Regions from separate parts of the Lentibacillus kimchii genome, predicted to be linked through region 2. Evidence: a T-box and tRNA genes for the amino acid it is inferred to sense, from the RefSeq annotation. Region 2 holds a T-box; the other holds one or more tRNA genes.
The links. A T-box is a leader RNA that pairs with one kind of tRNA and senses whether it is charged. The one in region 2 lies ahead of serS (serine--tRNA ligase), so its partner is inferred to be a tRNA-Ser.

Region 1 (15,272 bases), 1.2 Mb from region 2:
AATTTGATCCGAACCTGAAGGAAAAGATCATGAATCAGTAACGATGCTGCCAGGACAGATCCAGCATGGTTACTGATTTAGAAAAAGTTTCGTCTGTTTACGAAAACAGATCGTCAAGCCCATAGGCGGCTACGATTTTCTGAAATAATGTCTCAGCTTGATCAGCTGTTTCATCATCTGTAATACGTGCAAGTTCCTGAACCATTTTGTCCCGGCTGGCCGGATCAAATGGATCGATAGAAGCTTGCTGCAGGTAGGCTGTTATGTCGGTTGCCTGTTTGCGATTTATTGAAAAATGGTATTTCTGTGCATGGTAAAGCAATTCATCTGTTGTAAGCTGCTGCAGCTTACTGCGAACCATTTGCTTGATAAATGTCGACATAGATTTGGCTCCTTTGCCGTTATTTAGTATTTATTATATGCACGATGGCTGTGAAATGACCTTATTAAATTGAAAAGTCATGACGAACCGAATTTTTCCTGTTTTTCTTTTTAAACCGTTTGAGCAGCAAGGGAGACTGACATGCTGACTTGCTTAGTGTCGTATACGGGGAAGTAATAATAGTCCCCTGCCTCAACTTCGAGCGGGGAAGTATCAGGATTCAATGTTTTGAAATCAGTCATAATCTGTGACACATTCTGCTGATTCATTGATTGATCCTGGTCACTGAGCCGTTCGACAATTGATAATACCGTATCACCTGTTTGTACTTTGACTTTAACAGCTGTTAGTTGTAATTGTTTTTCTGGCTGATGATCGTGACTGTTTAAATCAGTCTGCAGCACTGTTCCGTTGGTTAAATCATTATAAATACTTACTAAAAACAATATGATACATAGTATAAAAAGAAATTTTGTTATTTTTTTCATATGAATTTCCCCTAACAATGAAATGTAATATCAGAACGGCCATAAAATGTGGTAAAGGGGGTGAGTGTTATGATGGCTATTTTAACGATGGACTGGTTTGGGATTGTGTTAACCGGATTTGGCACCTTATTTTTAATTGGTGAACTGCTTGTGAATATGCGCGGTTTTTTTGCTCTGCTCGGTATCGGTTTTATGACCGTTTATTTCACTGTTTATGTGGAAACAGGCTCTTTTATCATGATGCTTATTATTTATCTTGCCGGAATATTACTGATTGTTATTGATGGTAAAGCTGTTAATGACGGTACCCTTGCGGCCATTGGACTGGTATGTATGCTTCTGGCTGTTGCATTGGCTGCTCCCAACATATTTGCTGGCTTATATGCGGCAATAGGTGTTATTATCGGTGGATTTTCATCGCTTATTTTCTTAAAGGTGTTTAAACGCAGGGATATGTGGTCAAAAATCACGTTGAAAGATCAGCTGACAAAGGAGAGAGGATACAATTCCCTGAATATGAATGAGAAACAACTGCTTAATCAGCGGGGGAAGACACTCAGCGATTTGCGCCCAGTGGGAACTGTTCGTATCAGTGACAATAATTACAGTGCCATGTCTAATGCAGAGTGGATTTCTAAAAATACTGCGATCAAGGTGGTTCAGGTTGATGGCACAAAAATACTGGTGGAAAAAAGCACAGATGAGCAGGAACACACCTATGATTCTTGACGATTCATAGGTTTTTTAATGTATGCCATGAAAATAATGAAAATTTTGCCTTAAATTTTGAGTAAAAAACACTGTGTGGCAGGGGAAACTAAATTTTATACTGCGTTTTCGTAAATATCCTTTACAAATTAGCTTATGGGCTTTAATAATAGGGGAGGTATGTGACAGATTTCAGCATCATTCGAAGGGTGGAATAATCTTTGAATATCGATGTGCAAACACTGATATTTGAGTTTATCGGCGGACTCGGCATTTTCCTTCTGGGGATTAAATACGTAGGCGAGGGGTTGCAGAAATCTGCTGGTGACAGGCTTAGAGATATATTAGATAAGACGACAAGCAACCCCTTTATGGGTGTATTAGCTGGTATAGTTGTCACCATTTTAATACAGAGCAGTTCCGGGACAACGGTTTTGACCGTTGGTTTGGTTAATGCCGGTTTTATGACGCTCAGACAGGCGATCGGTGTTATTATGGGCGCGAATGTTGGGACAACCGTGACGGCTTTTATTATTGGTATTGATATAAATGAGTATGCGCTTCCGATCATGGCAATTGGTTCATTTCTTTTGTTCTTCTTTAAAAACCAAAAAGTTAACAACGTGGGACAGGCTATATTCGGGTTTGGCTCATTATTTTTTGGCTTGAAGTTAATGAGCAGCGGTATGTCACCATTGCGTGATTTGCAAGCCTTTCAGGATCTGACGGTCAGTATGAGTGATCACTCCATTTTAGGTGTCATCATTGGAACACTATTTACATTTGTAGTTCAGAGTTCATCAGCTACAATTGGTATTCTGCAGGGATTATTCGCTGAAGATGCTATTGGTATGAAAGCTGCCTTACCGGTCTTATTTGGTGATAATGTTGGGACCACAATTACAGCCGTTCTCGCATCCATTGGTGCAACAGTTGCTGCAAAACGGACCGCATTTGTCCATGTTATCTTCAATCTAGCCGGAGCAGCTATCGGCCTGCTGTGTCTCGGTATTTTCAGTCAATTTGTTATGTATTTACAATCTGTGTTTGACCTTAATCCGGAGATGACAATTGCATTCAGCCATGGCAGTTTTAATTTGGTCAACCTTATCATTCAATTTCCATTTATTGGATTACTTGCTTGGATGGTAACAAAAATGATTCCAGGTGATGATGCAGTCATTGAGTATAAGCCAAAACATCTTGACCCTATTTTTATTCAGCAGTCCTCAACATTAGCTTTGGACCAAGCAAAAATGGAAATCATCCGTATGGGTGAATTTGCTTCTAAAGGGCTTGAGGAAACGAACTTATATCTAACGACACAAAATCAGAAGCATTCGGAAATGTCTATGCAATTTGAAGGGGCCCTCAATAATTTAGACAGGCGTATTACAGATTATCTGGTGGATTTATCCGGCGAATCAATGTCGGAAATGGAAGGTGCTAAACATACTGTGTTAATGGATTCTGTGCGGGATATTGAACGTATGGGTGATCATTTCGAAAATGTTATTGAATTAATAGAGTATAAAGTTACGAATAAGGTTCACCTGACGGAACAAGCTCAGCAAGATTTAAACAACATGTTTGATTTAACGATCCTGACTGTCAGGCAAAGCATAAAAGCTCTTGATAATATGGACCGCGAAGAAGCATTGGCTGTTATACAGAAAGAAGATCAGATTGACCGAATGGAGCGCACTTTTCGCAAGAAGCATATTATTCGCATGAATGAAGGACGGTGCACCGGTTCGGCAGGCATTGTATTTGTTGATATTATCAGTAACCTTGAGCGGATTGGTGACCATGCTTCGAATATTGCAGATGCTGTTTTAGGTGAGTAGATCCCCTTCGTTTTGAGTTTGTGGTACACAGTTTGGTGATGCGGTTTATCAAGATGTAATTGATTTTTTTATTGAAAACTATGTCTGGAGATGCTATAGTAATGTTGTTGTTTACATATTACACATCATTATTAAAAGCACTCTTAAGATTTAGTGGCCAAAATGATTGACAGATTCTGTCGGATGTGATAAATTATATTGCGTCGTTTAATTGAAATTAGTTTTTGACCACAACATTTTATTGATACACATTTATGGTTTAACAGCTTATGGGGGTAACCCTATCAGCTGTTAACCTACTGATCACAGGTTTGAACCTTTCCTGTGAAGTCATATGGCGGCGTAGCTCAGCTGGCGAGAGCATACGGTTCATACCCGTAGGGTCGTGGGTTCGAATCCCTCCGCCGCTATCATTGTTTAAACGGCGGCCGTGGCGAAGTGGTTAACGCACCGGATTGTGGCTCCGGCATGCGTGGGTTCGATCCCCACCGGTCGCCCCATAAGAGATTCAGGAAAATGCAAGGCTGCTTAATGATACGGACCCTTAGCTCAGCTGGTCAGAGCAATCGGCTCATAACCGATTGGTCGCAGGTTCGAATCCTGCAGGGTCCACCACTCATATGGAGGTATACCCAAGTACGGCTGAAGGGATCGGTCTTGAAAACCGACAGGCGGGTCAAACCGCGCGGGGGTTCGAATCCCTCTACCTCCTTTTTGCCATTTGGCTTGATAAGACCGCGACTTGGCGGTATTTGCTTGGCATACAGCTGTTCATGAAAAACTATGGCCCCTTATGGACTATAACAGTATTATGGCTCGGTAGCTCAGTCGGTAGAGCAACGGACTGAAAATCCGTGTGTCGGCGGTTCGATTCCGTCCCGAGCCATCTTTTAAACAGGCTTATAAGCTTGTTTTTATTTTATTATCGCAAAAAAGAAATGATATTAGGTAGAAACTGGGTTATTTGATTAGCAGATTGGGGAAGAGCGGGGCAGCACCTTTCATTTGCAATGGTTAAATCGCTTTGATAGGCTGGGAATTAAAGGGTAGCTATCAATCCCTTTAGTCCAAATATTAGAGGAGGCTGTTTAAAAATGGCATTTGAATTACCAGAACTACCGTATGCTTACGATGCTTTAGAACCTACGATTGATAAAGAAACCATGAATATTCATCATACGAAGCATCATAATACTTATGTAACAAAGCTTAATGCTGCGATTGAAGGAAAAGCAGATCTTGAGAGCAAGTCACTTGAGGATCTGATTGGTGATCTGGATGCTGTTCCGGCAGACATCCGTACGGCAGTACGCAACAACGGTGGCGGACATGCCAATCACAGTCTATTCTGGAAGGTTATGTCACCAAATGGCGGCGGCCAGCCATCAGGTGAAGTTGCCGATAAAATTAAGGCAAAATATGGCAGCTTCGATGAATTTAAAGAAGAGTTTGAAACAGCAGCAAAAGGACGTTTCGGCTCCGGCTGGGCTTGGCTTGTACTGAATAATGGTGACGTGGAAATTATGAGCACACCTAATCAGGACTCACCATTAATGGAAGGCAAGACACCTATTTTAGGACTGGATGTCTGGGAGCATGCTTACTATTTGAATTACCAAAACAGACGCCCAGAATACGTCGCTGCATTCTGGAGCGTTGTCAACTGGGATCAAGTTGAGAAAAATTATCAAGAAGCTAAATAAATAACGCAAAGGACACGGGAAATAGCCCGTGTCTTTTTTGCGTTAATTCAGCACCGTACAAAGCCCGGACTATGGTGTGCATATATGATACCGATTTGTTCAAACTACAACTGAACAAAAAGGAGAAATCGTTATGCACAAAAGTCTGGAATATATAGCTGGTAAAATTGATATAAGCCGTGACCTCATTTTATTGCTGATTATCGGCGGTCTTTATTCTTTAAGTATTTTCCTTTCCAATACCTTTGTTAACGTCTATTTATGGAAACAGGCAGGGGACTATGTAACAATTGCCTTTTACAACCTTGGTATTTATGTGTTTCAGCCCCTCACATTTATACTGGCTGGAAAAATTGCTAAAAAGGTTGATCGAATCATTGTTTTGCGTTTAGGGGTTGCGTTTTTATCCTTGTTCTTTTTGAGTGTTTTACTTATTGCGGATAATGCTGCCACTTATAATTTCCTGCTTGGCAGTGTATTAGGTGTAGGTCTCGGATTTTATTGGCTTGCCTTCAATGTTCTTACCTTTGAGATCACTGAACCTGAGTCGCGTGACTTTTTTAATGGTCTGCTTGGCGTCCTTCAGTCGTTTGCGGGAATGATCGGTCCGCTGTTAGCAGGATCCATCATTGCTGCTCTGCAGGATAATATTGGCTATAATACTGTATTTGCCATATCCTTTATTCTATTCATTGGAGCGGTTGTATGCAGCTTTTTTCTGAAACGCAGGCAAGCAGAAGGCCTTTTTCATTTCAGGCGTGTTTTACTTGAACGTCGTCATAACAAGGATTGGAAAAACATTCTTAACGCTCAGGTCTCACAAGGTCTTCGAGAAGGCATTTTTTCGTTTGTTATTTCCATTCTGGTTTTTATTGCAACCCAAAGCGAGTTCGCTTTAGGTCTGTTTAATTTGCTTCTGTCAGGCTCATCATTTATTCTTTACTTCATCGTAACCAGATGGGTGAAACCCTCGATGAGAAAAAGAGCGATCCTGGTGGGGGCGCTTATATTGTATTTCTCTATATACACGATTGTTTTCGATGCCAGTTATGTCCAATTGATGATTTATGCCGCGCTCATTGGTATTGCCTATCCCATTGTCAATGTCCCATATGCTTCTTTAACGTATGATGTTATCGGGAAAGCACGGGAGGCAAAAGATCTGCGAGTGGAATACATTGTTGTCAGTGAATTATTTGTTAACATTGGCAGAGTCACGGCAATCGTCGTATTTTTGGCAGCCATGTTTTTATTTCAGGCTGAGCAGGTTATACCTTATTTGCTTGCGGTATTTGGACTGGGACATCTGTTCATTTACGGCTTTATTAAGAATATTACTCTGGAAAGTACAAGCAAAAAAGAAAGTATAACGAAAGAGCCCATAACAGATGAAAAAAATCGCTGAACACACTTAGAATTCGGTCTAATAAATGATATAATGGGGTGACTAACTGTTAGAGGCTTAGGAAGAGGCGTAATATGTTAAAAAAGAACAAGAAACGAAAAGCACCGCTTCCTTTTCGTTTAAATATCCTTTTTTTTGCGGTGTTTTTATTGTTTTCCGTGTTAGTGCTTCAATTGGGCGTTGTTCAGATTCTCAACGGTGATGCGTATCAGGCAGAGATTGACCGGACGACGAGTGATTATACTAAAGTGCCGGTTCCCCGGGGGAAGATGTATGATCGTAACGGCAACCTGATTGTCGGTAACGATGCCGAGTATTCGATTACATATACACCGGAAAAGGGGACACAGCCAGCAGACAGGCTGGAGACCGCTGAGAAGCTTGTCGATTACATTTCGATGGACGCTGATAACTATCTGGACAGTATTACGACGCGGGACAAAAAGGAATATTGGTACTTAAAAAATACTGAAAAAGCTAAAGATCTGCTGTCTAAGAAAGAAAAAAACGATCTGGATAATGGGGAAACCTATACAGAAATCCTTAAACGAATTGATGAGGATAACCTGGATGATTACTCCGAACGGCAGCTTGAAGTGATGGCTATCAAAAAAGAAATGGATAAGGCGATGGCTTTGACACCACAGGTTATTAAAAATAATAATGTAACGGCTAAGGAATTTGCGCGTGTCTCGGCTCATTTAGATAATCTTGGCGGCGTCAATGCAACGACTGATTGGGACCGGAAGTATCCTTATGATGAAACATTCCGTGACTTCGCAGGATCGATCACATCTCAGTCACAGGGCATACCTAAGGCCAAAGAGGATTATTACTTAACACGGGGATACAGCCGGAATGACCGTGTTGGCAACAGTGGTCTGGAAGAACAGTATGAAAGCGCTCTGCGGGGCCGCAAAGGAAAAATTGAGTACACAACTGACAGCAGCGGTGACATTGTGGACTCGGATACCGTTGTTGAAGGTAAACGCGGAAAAGATCTTGTATTGACGGTTGATATGGAGCTGCAGAAAAAAATTGATAAGCTTATGCGCAGTGAAATGAAAACAGCCGTCAGAAATCAGCCTGGTGTGAATAAGGAATTAAAAAAGGCTATGGCGGTAGTTATGGATCCGAATACCGGTGATATTCTGGCAGCGAGCGGTCAAAGGTATAACCATGAAAAAAATGAATTCTCTGACATTGGAACTGCAACGCTGTATGATGGGAATCCATTTGGCTCTTCTGTTAAAGGGGCTACAGTCCTGGCTGGCTACCAATCCGGAGCTATAGAACCTGGCCAGACATTTTATGACGACGGGATTAAAATCAAGGGTTCACAGGAGAAAAGTTCTTGGAAGGACTTGGGAATGGTTAATGATCTGCAAGCCTTAGAACAGTCGTCGAACGTTTATATGTTTCACATCGCCATGCGCATGGGTGGTGAATATAACTACCAGAGAAACAAAGCAATTGATATTGATTACGATACATTTGATCAATTACGTAATTATTATGCTCAATTTGGTTTAGGCGTTCCAACTGGTGTCGACTTCCCTTATGAGTCAACCGGCTATGAAGGGTCTAATCCGTTAGCTGGTAATCTGCTCGACATGGCAATTGGACAGTATGACAACTATACAACCATGCAAATGGCGCAATACGTTTCAACAATTGCAAATGGCGGCTATCGTGTACGGCCCCATTTCATGAAGAACATTCGTAATCCCCTTCCGCACGATGAAGGTCTTGGTCCGGTTTACAAAAGCAAAAATACGGAGGTCATGAATCGGATTCAAATGAGCGACAGTGAAATCAGCCGGGTGCAAAAAGGATTCCATCGTGTCTTCAATGGATCCGAGGGAACAGCCGCAAGACAGTTTGCTGATCAGCCCTATGATGCGGCTGGAAAGACGGGAACAGCTGAGTATGATATTTATTACCCAAATGGTGATCGAAAGAAAACGGATAATACCGCTCTTGTCGGCTATGCGCCATATGATGACCCGGAAGTCGCTTTTGCCCTTATCGTGCCACATGTTGGAAAAAATGATGATTCCGATATCAACTTAAAAATCGGCGATGGCATTTTAGATGCTTATTTTGAGGAAGACCATGAGGATAACGATTAATAACTGTCGCCAAAAGACCTAAACGCCTATTAAAGGGTTTAGGTCTTTTTTAAATAGAAGCATTTTGGCTGCGTGAAATTGAGTCCATAAAAAACTGCATTGCCTGTGGCAATACAGCTTAATCTGTAAGCGTCTCGGCTATTTTCTTACGATCCATGTCCCCGGATAAATTGGATTTGCCCAGCTGTATCTGTTCACTGTAACCTTCATCTTCCAAATAGTCACTGAACTTCTGAGCGTTCTCAATAATACCATGTTCCTCGAGTTCTTCACTGATTTCCGAGGTAGCGGTACCCGATGTAACTTTTAGCGTATATGTTTTTGCATCATCCTTTGATTTGTCCTTGGCGTCTCCATCTTGATCCTGCTTATCAGCGTTACTGTCATTATCTGATTTAACTGAAGCATCGATATACTCGGACTCTGTCAGCACGTGATAACCTTCCTGCTTGATATGCTTAATCATATCATCTGTCGCAATATCATCGGCATCAGCTTGTGAACCACCAGCAAAATAGAACGTGCCCAGCATAATGATGCCAGCGGTGAGCAGACCCAAGGCAAACGAGCGTATAATTTGCTTCATTAAGGTCACCTAGCTTTCTGAGCCATTGTCTGTATTATGTAGCGTTTTATCGGACAAATCGTCCGTAAGCAATTCCTCTTCCAAGACACTGACTTTTTTCTTTAACTGGTAATTTTCCTGCATCATGGAAATTGAAAGCTGCTCCAGCTCACTTTCCAGATCAGCCATTTTATCGTTCATAAAAAACGACAAAATTAACAGGACAACTGCCATAACTGTGATGGCAATAATAGCATACAGCATATTTTTACCTCCATTCTACCATCACTGTTATAACATACATGATTGAAAAGCAAAATGGTCAAAATTTAACAATACCTGGTTCTTGAATATATAGCAAACATCTGCTATTATAGTAAAGGTCTGAAATGTGATGAATGGCTTTTTAAAATAGCTATTATAGTTTGGAGGGAAAAACATGCGTGTAAATATTACAATGGCTTGCACAGAAACAGGCGACCGTAATTATATTACAACTAAAAATAAACGAACCAATCCGGAACGTTTAGAACTTATGAAATACAGCCCAAGATTAAACAAACAGACACTGCATCGTGAGACAAAATAATGCATACGTGAAGGGTTCCTGCCAGACTGCAAGGCAGGAACCTTTTTAGTTTAAGGGCTTAAATCAGTCAGGGTGAGGTGATAAGGTGGGCAAAAGCATGTTGCGGAAACAGATCATTCAGCAGTTGGAAGCGATGCCGTCTGCTGAACGTGCTGCAATTGAAAACGCACTGACAGATCATCTTGTGTCTTCCGACCTCTGGCAGCAATCCAATGTTATAGGTGTCACGATGTCACGTGGCATTGAATGGTGTACAGAGCCTATTATTCGAACGGCCTGGAAAGAGGGGAAAACGGTAGCCGTGCCTAAGAGCTATCCCTCAGACCGAAGCCTGGCTTTTTTTATCATGCACCATTATAATCAATTGGAAACGGCGCATTATCGCTTGCTTGAACCAATACCAGAGCAAACCGAAAAATTAACGAAACAGGCAATAGATTTACTGATAGTGCCTGGAATGGTATTTGACCGGAAAGGTTATCGAATTGGCTTCGGCGGTGGCTATTACGATCGGTTTTTGTCGGACTTTCCCAATTACAAGCTGGCTTTGGCGGCAAATATGCAGCTTATTGATGAATTGCCGGCTGAATCATTTGACAGACCAGTAGACGCGATTATCACAGAGACCGGTTTTCTGTCACAGGGAAGCGGTTTGAACAGTCAGGACTTAAGCTAACCGGCGAGGTTCTCAATTTGCAGTATATCTTTTCAAGCCACTCCTGATGTATAATCTCTCTTGTTTGGAGAAGGACTATATATACAATATGAGAGAAAAGGGTGTCAGGAAATGCGCATTTTCACAGTATTAACCGTAATCGCAAGCATCATGTTTTTCGTTTACAGGTGGCGCTATCGTATCATCAATACGCTTTTGGCCATTAGCTTTTTACGCAAAGCAGTCGTAACGCTTTCTATGAATATGCCGATGATCCGCGACAAATTTTTACCGGCCTTATTTCAGCGCCGGTCCAGTTAATAATTATCCATCAAGAAGCTGTCGAGAAACAGCTTCTTTTACATATATAGAAACCAAAGCTTTTGTTATGATGGATTAAGGGGGAGAGGGGAATGGACCTGGACGACAGCTACATAATGTACACACTGGCCTGTCATCTGACAGATCAGGAAGGTTTTGAACCATTGCATTTGAATCAGCAAACGGAAGAATTATGGCTTGAACGTCACAAAGGGAAGACGTCGCAGGTTATCCGTCTGTTTCATGGCGGCTATGACTGGAAAAATCATTTAAAACAGGATATAGGTCAGGTTTTTCAGAAAGTGAAAACAATGAAGCAGTATCTCAAAGGCAAGCATATTGAAATACATAATATTTATATTACAGCGCATTCGCCCGTAGATGACTGGAATGTTTTAAAAAAACCTATGCAATTAAATGAAAAAAACCCGATCAGGATGCGCGTCTATTATTTATCTGATGATGCACAGGCTGAGGAATTGGCAAAACTGCAGACGATCTTGGGAACAGCTTATGACGATTCATCAGCCAGCCTTTCAGAAACGGAAAAAGAGACTGAGATTCGTAACGCCCGGCAAAAATTAACTGACCGCATGAAGCAACCAAAGAAGGATGATCAAGCGCTATTTTCCGATGGCAGGCCTTTTGTGATTTATTTTCTGCTTGCTATAAATATTCTGATTTTTTTACTGCTTGAGTTAAAAGGCGATAGCACATCGACGGCGACGTTAATTGATTTTGGCGCTAAATATAATCCGGCGATTATTGAAAATGGTGAATGGTGGCGGATAGTGACTGCCATGTTCCTCCATATTGGATTTGTTCATCTATTAATGAACATGCTGGCTGTTTATTATTTGGGCTCGATTGTGGAGCGGATATATGGATCACTCAGATTTCTGGTCATTTATTTCCTCGCAGGAATCGGCGGGGGACTGGCAAGTTTTGCCTTTACAACTACTGTTTCGGCGGGCGCATCCGGTGCGTTGTTTGGGTTGTTCGGGGCTCTTTTGTTTTTTGCCTGCATACATGGAAAACGCTTTTTCCGGACGATAGGCACGAATGTATTGATCCTGATTGTGATTAATATCGTGTTTGGATTAAGTATGGCGCATGTTGATAATGGTGCCCATATTGGCGGGCTGATTGCTGGCTTTATTGCCTCAGCCATTATGCATTTGCCAGGCAGACGAAACTGGATTGTCCAAATCTCATTCCTGCTTATATATGTCTTGATTATAGGTGGTCTGGTGAATTATGGCATTGATCATAACAAGAATGATCCGTCATATCAGCTGATGCAATCCCAACAGCTGGTATCAGACGGACAGTATGAGAAAGCGGCTGATTTGGCAACAAGCGGACTGGAGAAGTCGGATAATCTGGATACAGAATTGGAGAGTCATTTACTATTTCAACGATCTTTCGCTTATATCCAGCTGAACCAGATTAATCAGGCAAAAACAGACTTAGAAAAATCAGTTAAACTCAATGATTCATTTGCACAGGCGCATTATAATTTAGCCATTCTGTATAATGAACAAAATGCGACAACTAAAGCCAAACAGTCTATTGAACAAGCACATGAACTGGCTCCTGATAATGAAGATATTCAACGTTTATTTGAACAGCTCCATAACCGTCAGTCTTAGAGATAGGTCAGACTCATGCAAGATGCGTGCTGGTTATGCAGTGCAGTCTTGTATCCGGATATGATTACAATAAGAGTTGGTGAATTGATGTGAAGACGATTTATGATGTGCAGCAGTTATTAAAGAAATTCGGTACAATTATCTATATTGGAGACCGATTAGCTGATCTTGAATTGATGGAAGATGAAATAAAAGAATTATACCGGCTTCAGTGTATCGGAACCAAAGAGTATCAGGAGGCATTGCTGCTTTTAAGAGGTGAAATTTCCCGGCTTGGTCGTGCCAAAGGAGAAGAAACGAATGACATCAATAATCGGAATTGATATTGGCGGAACAAGCATTAAAATAGGGAATGTTGATACAGATGGCCGTATCTTAAATAAATGGGAAATAGCTACCAGCCATATGAATGATGGTGCATCTATTATTTCAGATATCTGGCAGTCGTTAAGTCAAAATATATCTGATATAACAGCTGTTAAGGGAATTGGAATAGGAGCTCCCGGATTTATTGACAGTACGACCGGTTACGTGTATGAAGCTGTTAATATTGGCTGGAAGGATTTGGCGCTTGCTGAGGAGCTGCGTGCTCTTTCGGGTTTGCCAGTATTTGTCGCTAATGATGCGAATGTTGCTGCTTTGGGAGAAAATTGGAAGGGTGCCGGTGACAACGCACAAAATCTTATAGCCTTAACAATTGGGACAGGTGTTGGCGGTGGCTTGATTGTCGATGGTGATATTGTTGACGGTGCAAATGGCATGGCCGGTGAAATCGGGCATGCCACCATTGAACCTGGTGGCTATTTATGTAACTGCGGGCGAAGAGGGTGTCTGGAAACGGTTGCTTCAGCTACTGGTATAGTTCGCCAGGCTATGGAGACAATCAAGACAGGTGCAAATAACCAGCTTATTCGCCACTATCAGGCAAAAGGTGCCATCACAGCAAAAGATATTTTTGATTTGGCTGATCAGGGTGATGCCGCTTCAAGGGAAATTATTATGCATACCGCTGATACCTTAGGGATGGCAATTGCCAACGCCGCGGCGTTTATGAATCCCGAAAAGGTTTTGATCGGCGGTGGTGTTTCAAAAGCGGGAAATCATTTCATTGATCTGATTGATGCAGCCTTTCGGAATTATGCTTTGCAGCGTGTCAGTGTCATATGTGATCTAAAAGCAGCTCAGCTGGAGAATGATGCCGGTATGATCGGAGCTGCTGGTTTGGTTAAGCAAAAGCTGGATTTATAAGTTCTGGCGGGTTGGTGACAGGATAAATCAAGAGAGCTGACCCAGATAATTGGCGCTGGAATCAGCTCTCTTAATAATCGACAAGGCTATCAGTCTTTGGATGTCGCTGGATTGAAGAAACGAGAACCGTTGTTAGATGATACCGATTTCGGAAATGATAGTAGAAATCGAAAAGAAACCAAAAACCAACACAGAAATACCTGAGAAGGCAAGTGCGAATAAATTTTTAATCTTGAGCTGACGGATGACAGATATAACTGCCAGAATTGTAACAAGTAAAAAAAGAATTCCCAAAACCATTTGTAAAACCAACCTCCTTACAAATCGATAAGAACTATCTGTATTATTATGTACTCAATCGTTTTCTATACTTATTCTATATTATAAAATGGGATTTGTCGAGTTAATCACTATGAATTTAAGAATGTTTTGAATGGAGGCACCGCAATGAACGTAGAAACAATACCAGCTGGTCCAGCAGGTACGAATTGTTACATGGTCCATAATGGTACAGACGCATTAATTGTGGACCCCGGTGGCGAGCCCGAGAAACTAAAAACTTACTTGGCTGAGGAAGGTGTTGAACCACAGGCCATTTTGCTGACGCATGCCCATTTTGACCATATTGGAGCGGTTGAACAATTACGAATGGATTTTCAGATCGATGTTTATCTCCATGCAGACGAGAACTCCTGGCTTGAGGACCCGCAGCTTAACGGATCCGCGTTGCTTTTAGGGCGTGAAATTGTGGCAAGCCCAGCTGAACAAAATTTGGTTCCAGGGCATATGCGAATTGGGAGCATCCCATTTGAGGTGGTTCATACGCCAGGGCATTCGCCGGGAAGTGTTAGTTTTATTTTTTCTGATGACAAGCTTGTGCTTGGCGGCGATGTGTTATTTAATCAGGGTATTGGGCGAACGGACTTGACTGGTGGCGATCTGGAACAGCTGGAGCAGACGATTCGTCATTCACTTTATCAATTGCCGGATGATTATACCGTCTGTCCGGGACATGGACCGAAAACTGCAATAGGGGAGGAAAAGCAGCATAACCCTTTCTTTCCCGTTTAGCCGGGCAGCATGTTTCACTTAAGACCTGACATGATAAGAAAAACCCTGCATTGCTTCTGTGAGCAGGGTTTTCTTATCTTTTACGGTTGGGTTGTCAGGAGTTGTTAACTTCCTATGCCCGGCACTAAAATGAATTCTGAATACCAAGTGAAGCCGACGAAAAATATGGTACAATAAGCTGCGAATAAATACATATACATACGTTCGGATAATTTCAAATAGCCTACTGTCAGGAAAAATGCTGTTTGGATAAGAAACAGCAATGCGACGTTGATCATGTCGCCAATGTAAAACATGACAGTAAAGATACCTGTCCAAAAGGCCAGGACGCGAAACATACGATCCATATTTTTCCCCTCCTTTTAAATTCAACTTTATAAATGTATTATAAACGACCTTTTGCATAATGTAAACGAATCATACAGTATACACGACCTTTTTCATGGTGTTAGCGCCATTTTAGCGCTGTTGTTATTCTTTCTAATATCGTTACAAAACAGAATGTA
Region 2 (15,272 bases):
GAATCTGATCAGGCAAACAGGTTTTGCTGTTTCAACAATGGAAACAAGGCCCATATTAACCGGCGTCAATATTGAACTTGCTGATGGTACACTAAGCTTTACAGCAACTGACAGTCACCGGCTTGCTGCACGGAGCGTTCCCATGGAGAATGCCCAATTCAGCATTTCCAATGTTGTTGTACCGGGAAAAAGCCTTAATGAATTGGCAAAGGTGCTTGATGACGATGATGACAACGTCCAAATCAGTATTACGAATAACCAGATTCTATTCCAGACAAGTCATCTGCACTTTCTATCCAGGCTTCTGGATGGGAATTTTCCAGAGACAGCCAGACTTATTCCTGAACAGAGCCAAACAGTTATTCATGTAAAAACAAAAGATTTAATTAATACAATTGACCGAGCTTCCCTTCTGGCCAGAGAAGAACGCAATAATGTTGTACGTCTTACGACAGAAAATAAACAGGACTTACACATTACAAGTAATTCCCCGGAGGTTGGTCAGGCCTCAGAGGAAGTGCAGCTCCAGGCTGTTGAGGGGGATGATCTGAAGATTTCCTTCAGTGCCAAGTATATGCTGGATGCTCTGAAAGTGATTGAAAATGAAGATGTTCGCATTGAATTCACCGGAGCCATGCGCCCATTCGTACTTAGGCCTGCTGATGACAATTCCGTCTTACAGCTGATTTTACCGGTTAGAACTTACTGAGCTTATTTGTGTATAGCCACATATCACGAGGCTGGAATAAAAGATTCTCTTATGATTCGTCTTTAGGATTGATAACTTTCGAATTTGTCCAGCCTCGTTTTGCCACTTTTAACCACAATCATGAACCTAACGCTTCCCATAACACGAAAACTTTAGTAAAATAGACGGGAGTTAAACGTATTGTTGAATAACGATAAATTTGGTGATGACGATGCAAAATCCTGAAAAAATAACGATTGAAACAGACTATATACCACTCGGTCAGTGCATTAAACTGCTGAATATATTTGACTCAGGCGGCATGATAAAAACTTTCCTGCAGGATGAAGGTGTTTTGGTGAACGGCGAAATGGAACACCGCAGAGGGCGAAAGCTTTATCCGTATGATGTTATTGACATGGGTGATATTGGTGTTTACGTCGTTACAAAAGGTGAATAACGGAGAATTGCCATGCATATTGACCAGCTACAATTAAAAAACTTTCGAAACATTGAAAAGCTGTCAGTCTCCTTTGATGACAAAATCAATATCATTATCGGCGAAAATGCCCAGGGGAAAACAAACCTGATGGAGGCGATTTATGTTCTTGCCTTTACCAAATCCCACCGGACACCGCGGGAAAAAGAATTGATCCGCTGGGAACAGGAATATGCCCGAATAGAAGGCAGGCTGACAAAGCGCGGACAGTCAATTCCGCTGGAGATTATACTGTCAGCAAAAGGCAAAAGAGCCAAACTTAACTGGCAGGAGCAGAAAAAGCTGAGTGATTATATTGGTGGTTTAAATGTCGTCATGTTTGCACCTGAGCATTTATCACTTGTTAAAGGTGAACCCAAAATCAGACGGCATTTTATCGATATGGAACTTGGCCAGATTCAGCCGGCCTACGTTTATCACCTTGGCCAGTATCAAAAAATTCTGAGACAGCGGAACCATTTGCTAAAACAGCTGCAACGGCGCGAAACACAAGATACAACCACGCTCCATGTTTTAACAGATCAAATCGTGCAGCATGCTGCAACACTTGTGGAACGCCGGTTTGTTTTTTTGGATCTGCTGCGGCAGTGGGCCGCCCCGATTCATGAGGGGATCAGCAACGGATCCGAACAGCTCACGATACGTTATGCACCAACGGTTGACGTATCAGAATGGATGACTAAGGCAAAACTGGCAGATATATATGCTAATAAATTCCGCGAACTGCAGGCAAAGGAGATCGAACGTGGTACAACATTGATTGGCCCACATCGCGATGATGTTCATTTTCATGTCAATGCCAAAAATGTACAAACTTACGGTTCGCAGGGGCAACAGCGGACGACTGCCCTTTCTGTCAAACTGGCGGAAATTGAACTGATATGCCATGAAGTCGGGGAATATCCAGTCCTGATTCTTGATGATGTCTTAAGTGAGTTGGATGACTTCCGGCAATCCCATTTATTAAATACGATTCGCGGCAAAGTCCAGACATTTGTTTCAACAACCACGATTGACGGCATCGATGAGCAGACGTTGGAACAGGCACAGTTATTCCATGTCAGTGGGGGCACGATCAACACATGATACTGGGGGGATAGGATGTTTATTCATCTTGGCAATGATAATGTTATTCGCTCCGAAGACGTTGTCTCGATTATTGATTACAGTATTGTAAAATCCTCAAGCATTATGGAAGACATGGTCAAGAAAAAAGCTGACCAGCAGCAAATTTACGGACCAGCTGATGAGGCTAAATCAGTTGTTGTAACCCGTGATACCATCTATTACAGCTCACTATCTGTTCCCACACTTAAAAAACGCTCCAGTATGAGTTCTATGATCAGTAAACTGGATGACTATTCTGATGATATCGAGTGACGTTTGTTTTAACAGCCCATGATGCAAGGAAAACCTATTAAAGTATGTGAAAACATATGGCTTGCCCGGTTCTCAAGCAGGCTATGTTTTTCCAGGAAACGCAGGTGAAAAAAATGTCAGCAGATCAAAATAATTCACATGAACAAGATTATGGCGCCGATCAAATACAAGTGCTGGAGGGACTTGAGGCCATACGGAAACGTCCCGGCATGTATATTGGTACGACAAGTGAGAGAGGATTGCACCATCTGGTATGGGAAGTCGTTGATAACAGTATCGATGAGGCGCTGGCGGGTTTTTGTGATAAAGTCCAGGTCATAATCGAAAAGGATAATAGTATAACGGTGACTGACGATGGGCGTGGAATCCCGGTTGATATTCAGAAAAAGACTGGCAAACCGGCGCTTGAGGTCATTATGACAGTACTCCATGCTGGTGGTAAATTTAACCATAGCAGTTACAAAGTTTCCGGCGGCTTGCACGGCGTCGGTGCTGCTGTTGTTAATGCATTATCCAGTTATTTGGAAGTCTATGTTCACAGAGACGGCAAAGTCTATTATCTTGGCTTTGAAAAAGGTGCACCACAGGGAGATATCGAAGTAGTTGGTGACTCAGACGTGACCGGCACGACAACACATTTTAAACCCGATTCTGAGATTTTCACGGAAACGACAGAATTCAATTTTGACACACTTGATCAGCGTGTGCGCGAATTGGCCTTCTTAAACAAAGGTGTCACGATATCACTCGAAGACAAACGGACGGATGAGGACCCGGTTGAGTATCACTATGAGGGGGGCATCAGCTCCTATGTTGAGTATATTAATCGTGACCGGGAAGTGCTGCATGAACCGTTTTACGCTGAGCGTGAAGACTCGGAAATCATGGTAGAAGTTGCTATTCAGTATAATGACGGCTTCAGCAGTAATATTTACTCCTTTGCTAATAACATTCATACGTATGAAGGCGGTGCGCATGAATCCGGGTTTAAATCCGGGCTGACGCGTGTCATTAATGATTATGCGCGAAAGAATAATATGTTTAATGAGAATGATCCGAACTTAAGTGGTGATGATGTCCGTGAAGGTATGACAGCCATCATTTCCATTAAGCACCCGGACCCGCAATTTGAAGGGCAGACGAAGACAAAACTCGGGAACAGCGAAGTGAAACGTGTGACAGACACCACATTAAGTGAGGCATTTTCCAAGTACTTATTTGAAAATCCGGACATTGCTAAACTTGTCGTTGGAAAAGGCTTAATGGCTTCGCGGGCCCGAACTGCAGCCAAAAGGGCACGTGAATTAACCCGCCGTAAAAGCGCACTTGAAGTAAGTAATCTGCCTGGTAAGCTGGCAGACTGCTCATCACAGGATGCAGCGATCAGCGAATTGTATATCGTGGAAGGTGACTCAGCAGGCGGTTCTGCTAAACAGGGTCGTGACAGACACTTCCAGGCTATTTTGCCTTTGCGCGGCAAGATTCTGAATGTCGAAAAGGCACGGCTTGATAGAATTCTCTCAAACAATGAAGTTCGTGCCATGATTACAGCAATGGGAACCGGCATCAGTGATGAATTTGACATCACGAAAGCCCGGTATAATAAGATCGTTATTATGACTGATGCTGATGTGGATGGTGCGCATATCCGTACATTGCTGTTAACCTTCTTCTATCGCTATATGCGGCCGCTGATTGAACATGGCTACGTTTATATTGCCCAGCCGCCTTTATATAAAGTCCAGCAGGGCAAGACGGCCCGTTATGCTTTCGATGATGATGAGATGCAGCGCATTCTTGATGAATTGCCGAAATCACCAAAACCAGGTCTGCAGCGTTACAAGGGGCTTGGTGAAATGAATGCTACCCAGCTTTGGGAAACAACCATGAATCCGGAAAGCCGGACATTGCTCCAGGTTGAATTGACTGATGCGATGGAGGCCGATCATATTTTTGACATGCTAATGGGCGATAAAGTGGAACCACGCCGTAACTTTATTGAAGAAAACGCCCAGTATGTTCAGAATTTGGATATCTAACCGGCCCTTTTAAGTATGCCGGATTAAACTGATGCCGGCACTTTGATTTAGAATTTGGAGGTAATGGAATGGCAGATGAACAACGTCCAAACGTTCAGGAAATTAATCTCAGCCAGGAGATGCGCACATCCTTTCTCGACTATGCCATGAGTGTCATCGTATCGCGGGCTTTGCCTGATGTTCGTGATGGCATGAAACCTGTCCATCGCCGAATACTTTATGCTATGAACGATCTTGGTATGTATTCAGATAAGCCGCACAAAAAATCTGCCCGTATCGTCGGCGAAGTGATTGGTAAGTATCACCCGCATGGGGATTCAGCGGTTTATGAATCGATGGTTCGTATGGCACAGGATTTTAGTTATCGTTACATGCTGGTGGACGGTCACGGAAATTTTGGGTCCGTCGACGGCGATTCGGCGGCGGCCATGCGTTATACAGAGGCCCGCATGTCTAAAATTTCGATGGAATTACTGCGTGATATTAACAAAGATACCGTAGATTATGCCGATAACTATGACGGAACCGAGCGGGAGCCGGCTGTCTTTCCGGCGCGGTTCCCGAACCTGCTTATTAATGGCGGAGCTGGTATTGCCGTGGGGATGGCAACGAATATTCCACCCCATAATCTGGGTGAGACAATTGATGCCGTACTGGCTGTCAGCAAGGATCCTGAGATTACGATTCAGGAATTAATGGCGTATTATCTTCCTGGTCCTGATTTTCCAACAGCCGGTGAAATTCTTGGCAAAAGTGGTATACGCAAAGCCTATGAAACTGGAAAAGGGTCAGTCGCAATCCGGGCAAAGGTACATATTGATGAGCACGCAAATGGTAAGTCATCGCTGATTGCAACGGAATTGCCATACCAGGTTAATAAGGCGAAATTAATCGAAAAAATTGCTGAGCTCGTCCGTGAAAAACGGATTGAGGGCATCACTGATCTCCGGGATGAATCAGACCGTGATGGTATGCGTGTGGTTATTGAATTACGCCGTGATGTAAATCCAAATATAGTGCTTAATAATCTTTATAAATATACAGCTCTGCAAACGACCTTTGGCATTAATATGCTCGCTTTGGTTAACGGGCGTCCAGAAGTATTAACCATTAAGCAATGCATTGAACACTACCTTGATCATCAGAAGGATGTTATTAAACGGCGTACGGCTTTTGAATTGCGAAAGGCCGAGGCACGTGCTCATATTCTGGAAGGTTTGCGTGTCGCACTTGATCACCTGGATGAGGTTATTTCACTGATCCGCAATTCGAATACGACAGATATCGCACGTGAGGAACTGATGACGAATTACAGCCTGAGTGAAAAACAGGCACAGGCCATTCTGGATATGCGCCTGCAGCGTCTCACAGGCCTTGAACGCGAAAAGATTACCAACGAATATGATGAGCTTCTCCAGCAAATTGCTGAGCTGAAAGCTATTTTAGCTGATGAGGAGAAAGTGCTTGAGATTATCCGGGACGAATTATCGGAGATCAAAGAGACCTATAATGATCAACGCCGGACGGAAATCATTGCTGGCGGAGCGGACTTTATAGAAAATGAAGATTTGATTCCTGAAGAAAATGTTGTTATAACGCTCACCCATCAGGGTTACGTTAAACGCCTCCCTGCATCCACGTACCGGACACAGCAGCGCGGCGGACGCGGCATTCAGGGCATGGGGACAAATGAAAATGATTTTGTGGAACACTTAGTCTCCACGTCGACACATGATACGATTCTTTTCTTTACCAACAAAGGAAAAGTGTATCGCGCGAAAGGCTATGAAGTTCCTGAGTTCAGCCGTACGGCTAAGGGCATCCCAATTATTAATCTGCTCCAGATTGAAAAGGATGAATGGATCAATGCTGCCATTTCTGTATCGGCCTACAGTGATGACTACTATTTATTCTTTACGACGCGATATGGTTTATCAAAACGCACAAAACTGTCACAGTTTGCGAATATACGCAAAGGCGGTCTGATTGCTTTGGGTCTGCGTGATGATGATGAACTGATTTCGGTCCGGTTAACAGATGGAACAAAGGATATTATGATGGGTACCCGAATGGGCCATTTGATCCGCTTCCCGGAAATTCAGGTACGTTCGATGGGACGAAATGCAGCCGGCGTACGCGGCATCTCTCTGCGGGAAGATGATGAAGTCATCTCCATGGAAATCCTTGATGACGGTTATGATGTACTGCATGTGACTAATAAAGGCATAGGTAAACGGACGCCGGAAGAACAGTATCGTATCACCAATCGCGGCGGAAAAGGTATTTTTACGTGCAAATTGGCTGAAGACAGTGAAGTCGTCGCTGTTAAAGCCGTTTCGGGTGAAGAAGACATCATGATGATCACCGTTGCAGGTGTGCTGATTCGCATCCCCGTCGCTGATATCTCCCAGACTGGCCGCAGTGCCCAGGGAGTGCGTCTGATTCGTCTTCAGGAAAATGAAGAAGTCGCAACGGTTGCCAATGTCGAACGAGAGGATAATGCAAGTGCTGCCGGCGATGAGAAAGATGCTGAAGAAACGGAAACAACAGACGAGCAGGATAATGATCAGGAGTCCTAAGTGACTGATAAAACCTAAGCTGACAGGTGTCCCGGCCAACACACTAATACGTTTGTGTTCGCGCTGGGCCACCTTTTCTTTTAAGGAGGCCTGGCCATGCGTGTTAAGCCATCGCAGTTAGTGTCTGGATGTATACTGTTGCAAGACGTGATGGGGAAAACAGCTAAACCAATCATTCCTAAAAACGTGACTTTAACAGACAGTCATATCACAGTATTACAAAAATTTTTAGTTGAAACGGTTGATATCTCAAAAACATTGGCCAGTGGCGAGCCATTTGAACCTGGGACAGCCGATGATGCCGCGCAGCAGTCCCTAAGTGCTCAGCCAGCTGAAGACACCTTTGCTGACAAGTACAAAACAGCCGTTTCGGACTTTAAACAGCTATTTAAAGGCTGGCAGAATCATAATCCTATCGATATTACAGATGTGCGGCAGGTGCTCATTCCTTTATTTGAATCAATTGACCACCCTGGGCGGGCTGTTTTTACATTGCATCAACATGCCTTACAAGAAGACTATATTTATCATCATAGTGTATCTGTTGGCATTCTTTCTGCGTATTTGGCTAAAAAAATGGGCTATGATAAGGGGAGATGGCTGCAGATTGGTTTGGCAGGTGCGTTATGTGATTGTGGTATGGCCCGAGTGAATGATGCATTGCTGCAAGAGGACAGGGCATTGCTTAACCGCGAGCTGAAGGATCTTAAACAGCACCCGGTCTATGGCTATCGCATGGTGGAAAAACTTCCTGCACTCACACAAGATGTGAAAGTGGCTGTGCTCCAGCACCATGAACGACTGGATGGTTCCGGGTATCCACTGGGACTGAAAGATCAGACCATTCATGATTATGCCCGTATAATTGCTGTATGCGATTTGTATCATGCCATGACATGTGAACGCAGTTATCGGGAGAGGCAGTCCCCGTTCGCCGCGATTGAGCAATTGCGGCATGATCAATATACGAAACTCGACCACCACATTGTTAAGTCGTTTATGGATAATTTTGTCAATAGCTCAGCCGGTGCCACTGTCCGGCTTTCAACGGGTCAGGTTGGCGAGGTTGTTTATACGGATGCTCAACAGCCGGCGCGTCCGCTCGTAAGAGTTAACGATACAGGCAGTATTCTGCCCCTGACAGATTACCCGGACCTCAGCATTACAGCGATGTGGGACTAGCCTGATTTAAAGGCTGTCATGCTTTTGCAGCAGAATCCGGCCGAGCATAAGCGGTACTTTTTCTGACGTTATATTTAAAAATGCCTTAACAAAAGAATAATCCTGATCGGGCCGGTCCGTCAGCAGGTCACCCCACCATTCCGGTTCATAACGACAGAGCATGCTCAGGTTATAGAGCAGCAAATAGTGCAGCAGAACTTCTGGTATGGCTAAAAAGTTTTCACGGTGGTACGGAAAATAAAGCTTTTGGCATTTACTGTCTGTGAAAAAGGGGCTGTTTGCTGCAGGCTGAAAAGGCTGGTCTAACGTGACGGCAATACTGGTGCGGTTTGTCTCCTGCCGTTCGATGGCCGGCACAAAGGGTTTAATCCGTTTAATCAGGGCATTGGCCGTTATGTGATAGCTGTCCAGCAGGGATGCAGGAAACTGCAGCTGCCCGCCTCCTGCATCACCGACAGCTGCGAGTTTCTGTTTCCTTTGAAATGTCCATAAAGAATCCATTTCCGGGATCAGACTTAATAGCTGAGCCATAGTCACTTTAGTAAAAGGTGGCTCGTTTACAGCAAATAAATATTTTGCTGCATAAGGATACAATCCATTATTCTGAAGCTTGACTTCATCCGCCATAAATGTATAATCTCGCTTTTTCCGTTTACGTGCCGATACACCGTGGGCGAGTATTGCTGTGGATTCAGGGTAGTCTGGCCTTACCGTCAACAAAGCAGCCTTCAGCAGATGACTCATGCCATAGAATAACAACAGCGGCTGCAGCAGTGTTTCCAGCTGTTTTCCGGTTTCGTAAAAACGCAGTCCGTGATCGAGATAATTGATAAAGGCGTGAGTGTTTTCAAAACTTTTGACCTCAGCATTAACACCTTCCAGCTGCTGATAACACCTATATAAAAAGGACTGGGAGGTCTGCTGTGACTGGAGATACGTATAAAAGTCCTTTACGTGCTGTGTGTCCATCGTCTTTCCTCCTTTAGTAATCTGATTTTTTTAAATTAAATTTCTTTTATTACAATCATTCAAGCATATTGAAAAAGCCGAAGAGTTGGCGTATTGTATATACAAATAGAATCGAGGGTATGTACCACCTATTTGCCTAGTTTCACCAGAATCACCAATCATAATCATGCCATAGGGCCTATGGATAGAAGGAGGATTAAACATGCGTGATGACAAGTTTGCCAAAGAAGGATTAACATTTGATGATGTGCTTTTGATGCCGGCCGAGTCGAATGTCCTGCCGAATGAAGCGAATACCAGCCTATATCTTTCAGACAGGATCAAGCTGAACACGCCTCTCATCAGTGCCGGAATGGACACAGTTACTGAGGCTGACATGGCTATTGAAATGGCCCGGCAAGGCGGTCTGGGCATCATTCATAAAAACATGTCGATTGAGGATCAGGCAGAGCAGGTTGACCAAGTAAAACGGTCCGAAAGCGGCGTCATTACTAATCCATTTTTTCTGACACCCGAGCACCAGGTTTATGATGCCGAACACCTTATGGGGAAATTTCGCATTTCTGGTGTTCCGATTGTCAATAATCATGAAGATCAGCAATTAACTGGTATTTTAACGAACCGCGATCTGCGTTTTATTCTGGATTATGCCATGCGTATTCAGGATGTCATGACGCACGACAATCTGATAACCGCTCCTGTTGGGACAACCTTAAAAGAAGCTGAACACTTGCTGCAGAAACACCGGATCGAGAAGCTGCCGCTGGTTGACGATCAGGGCAAGCTTGAAGGATTAATTACGGTCAAGGATATTGAAAAAGCGATTGAGTTCCCGAGTGCTGCAAAAGATGATCAGGGGCGTCTGCTCGCAGGAGCTGCTGTTGGCGTTACGGGAGATGCTATGACGCGGATTGAAAAACTTGTTGAAGCGGGTGTTGATACCATTGTTATTGATACAGCCCATGGTCATTCAGCAAGTGTGCTTGAAAAAATCCGCACAGTACGTGCAGCGTACCCGGACTTGGCGATTATCGCCGGAAATGTGGCAACAGCTGAGGCTACGGAAGAATTGATTAAGGCTGGTGCAACGGTTGTTAAAGTGGGAATCGGTCCTGGTTCAATCTGTACAACCAGAGTTGTTGCAGGCATCGGTGTCCCGCAAATAACAGCTGTTTATGATTGTGCAGTTGCAGCCTCGCGGTATAATGTCCCGGTCATTGCTGATGGCGGCATTAAATACTCAGGTGAGATTGTCAAGGCCCTTGCAGCAGGTGCGCATGCTGTGATGCTGGGCAGTATGTTTGCGGGGGTTACGGAAAGCCCTGGCGAGATGGAGATTTTTCAAGGCAGATCGTATAAAGTTTATCGCGGCATGGGGTCCGTCAGTGCTATGCAATCAGGCTCTAAAGACCGCTATTTCCAGGACGCAGAAGATGCTAAAAAACTTGTACCTGAAGGCATTGAAGGCAGAACGGCCTATAAAGGACCACTCGCTGATACGATCCATCAGCTGATTGGCGGATTGCGCGCAGGCATGGGTTATTGCGGAACAGCCACAATTGACGCTTTAAGAGATGACTCCCAGTTTATCCGGATTTCCAACGCTGGCCTGCGGGAAAGTCATCCACACGATGTGCAAATCACAAAGGAATCACCAAATTATTCATGAGGCTGAGATACTAAAAACGTCTGTCGTACAACAAAAAATCAGGTGAATGAATAGTCCCGATAAAAGGGCTCTATGACGCCTGATGGGATGAATAGATAGGGCTTTTTCCCTGTCTATTTTTTCCCGTGTTTTTATGATAAACTATCAGAAGTATCATAATAATTGACTTTAAGCAAAAGGTGGAGGTAGAAGAGAGTGACACACAACGTGAAGAAACGGTTGTCACTATTACTGGCAGTGGCGGTAATGGTGACAATAATAGCGGTGCAGCCGTTAGCCGTAAAAGCAGCAGACGAAGTAGACATCGAGGGCGGATCAGCGATACTGGTCGATTATGACACGGGGAAAGTTATGTATGCCAAAAATCCCGATACGTCCCTGCCTCCAGCTAGTATGACCAAGCTAATGACCGAATATCTTGTGCATGAAGCTATTGATGAAGGTCAAATCAGCTGGGATACAACAACAAAAATCAGTGACTACGTTTATAGCATATCTGCCGACACAGCTACTTCAGGCGTTGGCTTGAAGAAGGATAAGGCCTATACAGTTAAAGAATTGTATGATGCTATGGCGATTAATTCAGATAACGCCACAACGATTGCTCTGGCTGAATTGGTAGCTGGATCTGAAGGTGAATTTGTCAAGATGATGAATGACAAAGCAGATGAAATCGGCATGACGGATACGAAATTTGTTAATTCAACCGGACTCGCCAATTCCTCTCTTGGTGATAATGTGCCTGAGGGAACTGACCCGGATGCCAATAATCTGATGTCATCCCGCTCGGCAGCATTACTCGCATATCGTCTGGTACATGATTATCCAAAGGCTCTCGATGTGACGAAGAAACCTTCAATTAAATTTGAAGGCAAGAAGGTTACGAATTGGAACTGGATGCTTGATCATGATAAGGATGCTGCCAGTTCATTGCGCCAATTCTATTATAAAGGGGTGGACGGCTTAAAAACTGGCCACACCGACCTTGCTAAATATTGCTTTACTGGCACAGCAGAACGGAATGATAATCGTTTGATATCTGTTGTGATGAAGACGAAAAGTATGGAAGCACGTTTCAAGGAAACAGCCAAACTTTTGGATTATGGCTTTAAGCAATTTGAAACGGAAGAAGTTTTCCCAGCCGGTTTCAAGCTTGATGATCAATCGTCTGTCTCTGTTGCAAAAGGCAAAGCTGACACAGTTGATGTCGCTACAAAAGAAGCATTCAAGACGCCGGTTAAAGGAGACGAGGCTGACGATTACAGTCTGACATATCATTTGGATAAGGATAAGCTGAATGACGCTGGTGAACTGACGGCACCAGTTGAAAAAGGTGACCAGGTCGGAACAGCCGAAATCAGCTACGATGGTGATCATGATTACGGTTATATCACGTCAGGTGATGGTAAAAAAACAGTTGCGTTAACAGCTCAGAGTACAGTTGAAAAAGATAACTGGTTTATGCTGACACTTGGCGCTATCGGCAGTTTTTTTGGTAATATTTTTCATACAGTCGCTGATACAGTGAAAGGCTGGTTTTAACTGAAAGGGAACAGGTTAATGATTGGAAAGGCTCGATTACTCAAGTGAGTTTACTTAGAGCAGGAGGGGTTTACATGGATGAGCAGAAGCAAGGGGCAGTTGAAATGCCGCAGCGCGGTGTTATTATGGATGTTGTTAATGCTGAACAGGCTAAAATAGCTGAAGATGCCGGAGCCGTTGCGGTTATGGCACTTGAACGTGTTCCATCAGATATTCGCGCAGCGGGTGGTGTAGCGCGCATGGCCAGCCCGGAGATTACGAAGGAAGTTATGAACGCCGTTTCGATTCCGGTTATGGCAAAAGCGCGGATTGGCCATATAGTCGAAGCACGTGTTATGGAAGCGATGGGTGTTGATTATATTGACGAGAGTGAAGTTCTGACACCAGCAGATGATACTTATCATATACAGAAGTCGGCTTATACCGTTCCGTTTGTCTGCGGCTGCCGCAACCTGGGTGAGGCTGCCCGCCGTATGACAGAAGGTGCTTCGATGCTGCGTACAAAAGGTGAGCCGGGTACAGGCAATATTATCGAAGCAGTGCGCCACATGCGCCAGGTGCAGTCGGAAGTCCGGAAACTTACAGCAATGTCCAGCGATGAAGTGATGACATACGCAAAAGAAATAGGCGCCCCATATAACCAGCTTCTGGCCATTAAAGCACAAGGCCGTCTGCCTGTAACCAATTATGCAGCTGGCGGTGTTGCAACACCAGCTGATGCAGCCTTAATGATGGAACTGGGAGCAGATGGTGTGTTTGTCGGATCTGGCATTTTTAAGTCTGATAATCCGCAGAAGCTTGCTAATGCCATAGTCCAGGCAACCTCTCATTATACCGATTACCAACTGATCGGTGAGCTGTCGCAGGATCTTGGAACAGCTATGAAAGGGATCGATGTTGGAACATTGGAAGGACAGGACCGTATGCAGGAGCGCAGTGAATAGATTTTTCATCTGGTGGTATAATGCCTATACTTGCATATGTTCTTTAAATCAGCTATCCTTTAACAAAATGATTAAACAGTTATGACAGGAATCAGTAACATGCTGGCTTTAACCCAGAGAGTCGGTGGCAGGTGGAAACCGATGAAAGCCGCATGTGAATCCATCCTTGAACTGACTGGCTGAATGCAGCTTAGGCCAGTCCGGCAATCGCCGTTATCGTGTTAAAGCCGGAAGCATACTGATGCTTCAATAAGGGTGGCAACGCGGGAAGTAAACTCCCGTCCCTGTTTTATCAGGGACGGGAGTTTTTATGTTGCTGGAAGACATACCAGAGAAGAGGAGCGATGACGATGCTGGATCTGAAATATTTGCGGAATAACTTTGAGGAAGTCGAGGCAAAGTTAGCTCACCGCGGTGAGGATTTATCTGAACTGAAACGATTTCGGGAACTTGATGAGCGGCGCAGAACGCTCATTTCGGAAACCGAAAAACTGAAAGCAAAGCGCAATGAAACATCCAAACAAATTTCAGTCCTGAAAAAAGAACAAAAAGATGCGGAAGAGACGATTCAGGAAATGCGGGAAGTCGGCGAGCAAATTAAACAATTGGACTCAGAACTAAAGGAAATCGAGAGCACATTGGAAACCATTATGCTGTCCATCCCGAATATTCCCCATGAAAGTGTGCCAATCGGTGATGATGAGGATGATAATAAGGAAGTGCGGCAATGGGGCAATGTGCCATCCTTTGATTTTGACAAACAAGCACACTGGGATATTGCTGATGACTTGGACATTCTTGATTTTGAACGGGCTGCTAAAGTAACCGGAAGCCGTTTTGTATTTTATAAAGGATTAGGGACACGTCTGGAGCGGGCCTTAATCAACTTTATGATGAACTTGCATGCTGATGAACATGGTTATACAGAAATGATGCCGCCGCAGATTGTTAATCGCACAAGCCTGACCGGGACTGGACAGTTGCCCAAGTTTGAGGAAGATGTGTTCAAACTGGAAGATCATGATTATTTTCTGATTCCAACTGCGGAAGTGCCGGTTACCAACTTTCACCGGGATGAAATTCTAGCGAGTGATGAGCTGCCTAAGAAATATACAGCCTATAGTGCTAATTTCCGGTCTGAGGCTGGATCTGCGGGCCGGGATACACGCGGACTGATTCGCCAGCACCAATTTAATAAGGTCGAGCTGGTTCATTTTACACTGCCGGAGGATTCATATGAAACGCTGGAAGTGCTGACGGGTCACGCTGAAACAGTGCTGCAGCGGCTGAACCTGCCGTACCGGGTTATGAGTATGTGCACTGGTGACCTTGGCTTCACGGCTGCCAAGAAATATGATATTGAAGTCTGGATGCCAGCGCAGGATACGTACCGGGAGATATCATCCTGTTCTAATTTTGAGGACTTTCAGGCGAGACGTGCAGGCATTCGTTTTCGGCGTGAGCCAACCAGCAAACCGGAATTTGTTCATACATTGAACGGTTCGGGAGTCGCTGTTGGCCGGACTGTTGCTGCCATTCTGGAAAATTACCAGCAGGAAGACGGATCGGTTGTTATTCCGGAGGTGCTGAGACCGTATATGGGCGGAAAAGACATTATCAAGCCCTAGAACAAATCACATGAGGCTGGGAATCAACTCTAAAAACGCGTGACAGTAACATAAGCGGGGGAGATCCCAGTCTCTTTCCCTTAATTAGCATAAGAGCCACAAAAATTTACTATAAATCGTTGACATGAGCTCACGTACATGGTAAATTATAAT

Region 1: it encodes a tRNA-Ser, which carries the amino acid that the T-box ahead of serS (serine--tRNA ligase) is inferred to sense. The anticodon was not compared.

What each region holds. Positions count from the first base shown of each region.
Region 1 covers NZ_AP043934.1:1,638,571-1,653,842, reverse strand. The annotation lists gene ACZ444_RS08925 (deoxyribonuclease IV) at 1-41, shown strand, start outside; gene ACZ444_RS08920 (DUF2624 family protein) at 98-382, opposite strand; gene ACZ444_RS08915 (hypothetical protein) at 493-870, opposite strand; gene ACZ444_RS08910 (NfeD family protein) at 940-1,599, shown strand; gene ACZ444_RS08905 (Na/Pi cotransporter family protein) at 1,800-3,425, shown strand; tRNA gene ACZ444_RS08900 (tRNA-Met) at 3,762-3,835, shown strand; tRNA gene ACZ444_RS08895 (tRNA-His) at 3,850-3,925, shown strand; tRNA gene ACZ444_RS08890 (tRNA-Ile) at 3,964-4,040, shown strand; tRNA gene ACZ444_RS08885 (tRNA-Ser) at 4,048-4,137, shown strand; tRNA gene ACZ444_RS08880 (tRNA-Phe) at 4,239-4,311, shown strand; gene ACZ444_RS08875 (superoxide dismutase) at 4,520-5,128, shown strand; gene ACZ444_RS08870 (MFS transporter) at 5,262-6,533, shown strand; gene ACZ444_RS08865 (peptidoglycan D,D-transpeptidase FtsI family protein) at 6,608-8,665, shown strand; gene ACZ444_RS08860 (hypothetical protein) at 8,784-9,251, opposite strand; gene ACZ444_RS08855 (hypothetical protein) at 9,261-9,494, opposite strand; gene rpmG (50S ribosomal protein L33) at 9,670-9,819, shown strand; gene ACZ444_RS08845 (5-formyltetrahydrofolate cyclo-ligase) at 9,917-10,495, shown strand; gene ACZ444_RS08840 (hypothetical protein) at 10,607-10,795, shown strand; gene ACZ444_RS08835 (rhomboid family intramembrane serine protease) at 10,888-12,447, shown strand; gene ACZ444_RS08830 (YqgQ family protein) at 12,537-12,770, shown strand; gene ACZ444_RS08825 (ROK family glucokinase) at 12,748-13,695, shown strand; gene ACZ444_RS08820 (DUF2759 family protein) at 13,828-13,995, opposite strand; gene ACZ444_RS08815 (MBL fold metallo-hydrolase) at 14,143-14,766, shown strand; gene ACZ444_RS08810 (DUF2626 domain-containing protein) at 14,871-15,113, opposite strand.
Region 2 covers NZ_AP043934.1:75,336-90,607, forward strand. The annotation lists gene dnaN (DNA polymerase III subunit beta) at 1-709, shown strand, start outside; gene ACZ444_RS00675 (RNA-binding S4 domain-containing protein) at 921-1,148, shown strand; gene recF (DNA replication/repair protein RecF) at 1,161-2,273, shown strand; gene remB (extracellular matrix regulator RemB) at 2,289-2,567, shown strand; gene gyrB (DNA topoisomerase (ATP-hydrolyzing) subunit B) at 2,681-4,606, shown strand; gene gyrA (DNA gyrase subunit A) at 4,675-7,185, shown strand; gene ACZ444_RS00700 (HD-GYP domain-containing protein) at 7,282-8,367, shown strand; gene ACZ444_RS00705 (YaaC family protein) at 8,374-9,336, opposite strand; gene guaB (IMP dehydrogenase) at 9,539-11,005, shown strand; gene ACZ444_RS00715 (serine hydrolase) at 11,201-12,547, shown strand; gene pdxS (pyridoxal 5'-phosphate synthase lyase subunit PdxS) at 12,622-13,491, shown strand; T-box leader at 13,564-13,780, shown strand; gene serS (serine--tRNA ligase) at 13,842-15,119, shown strand.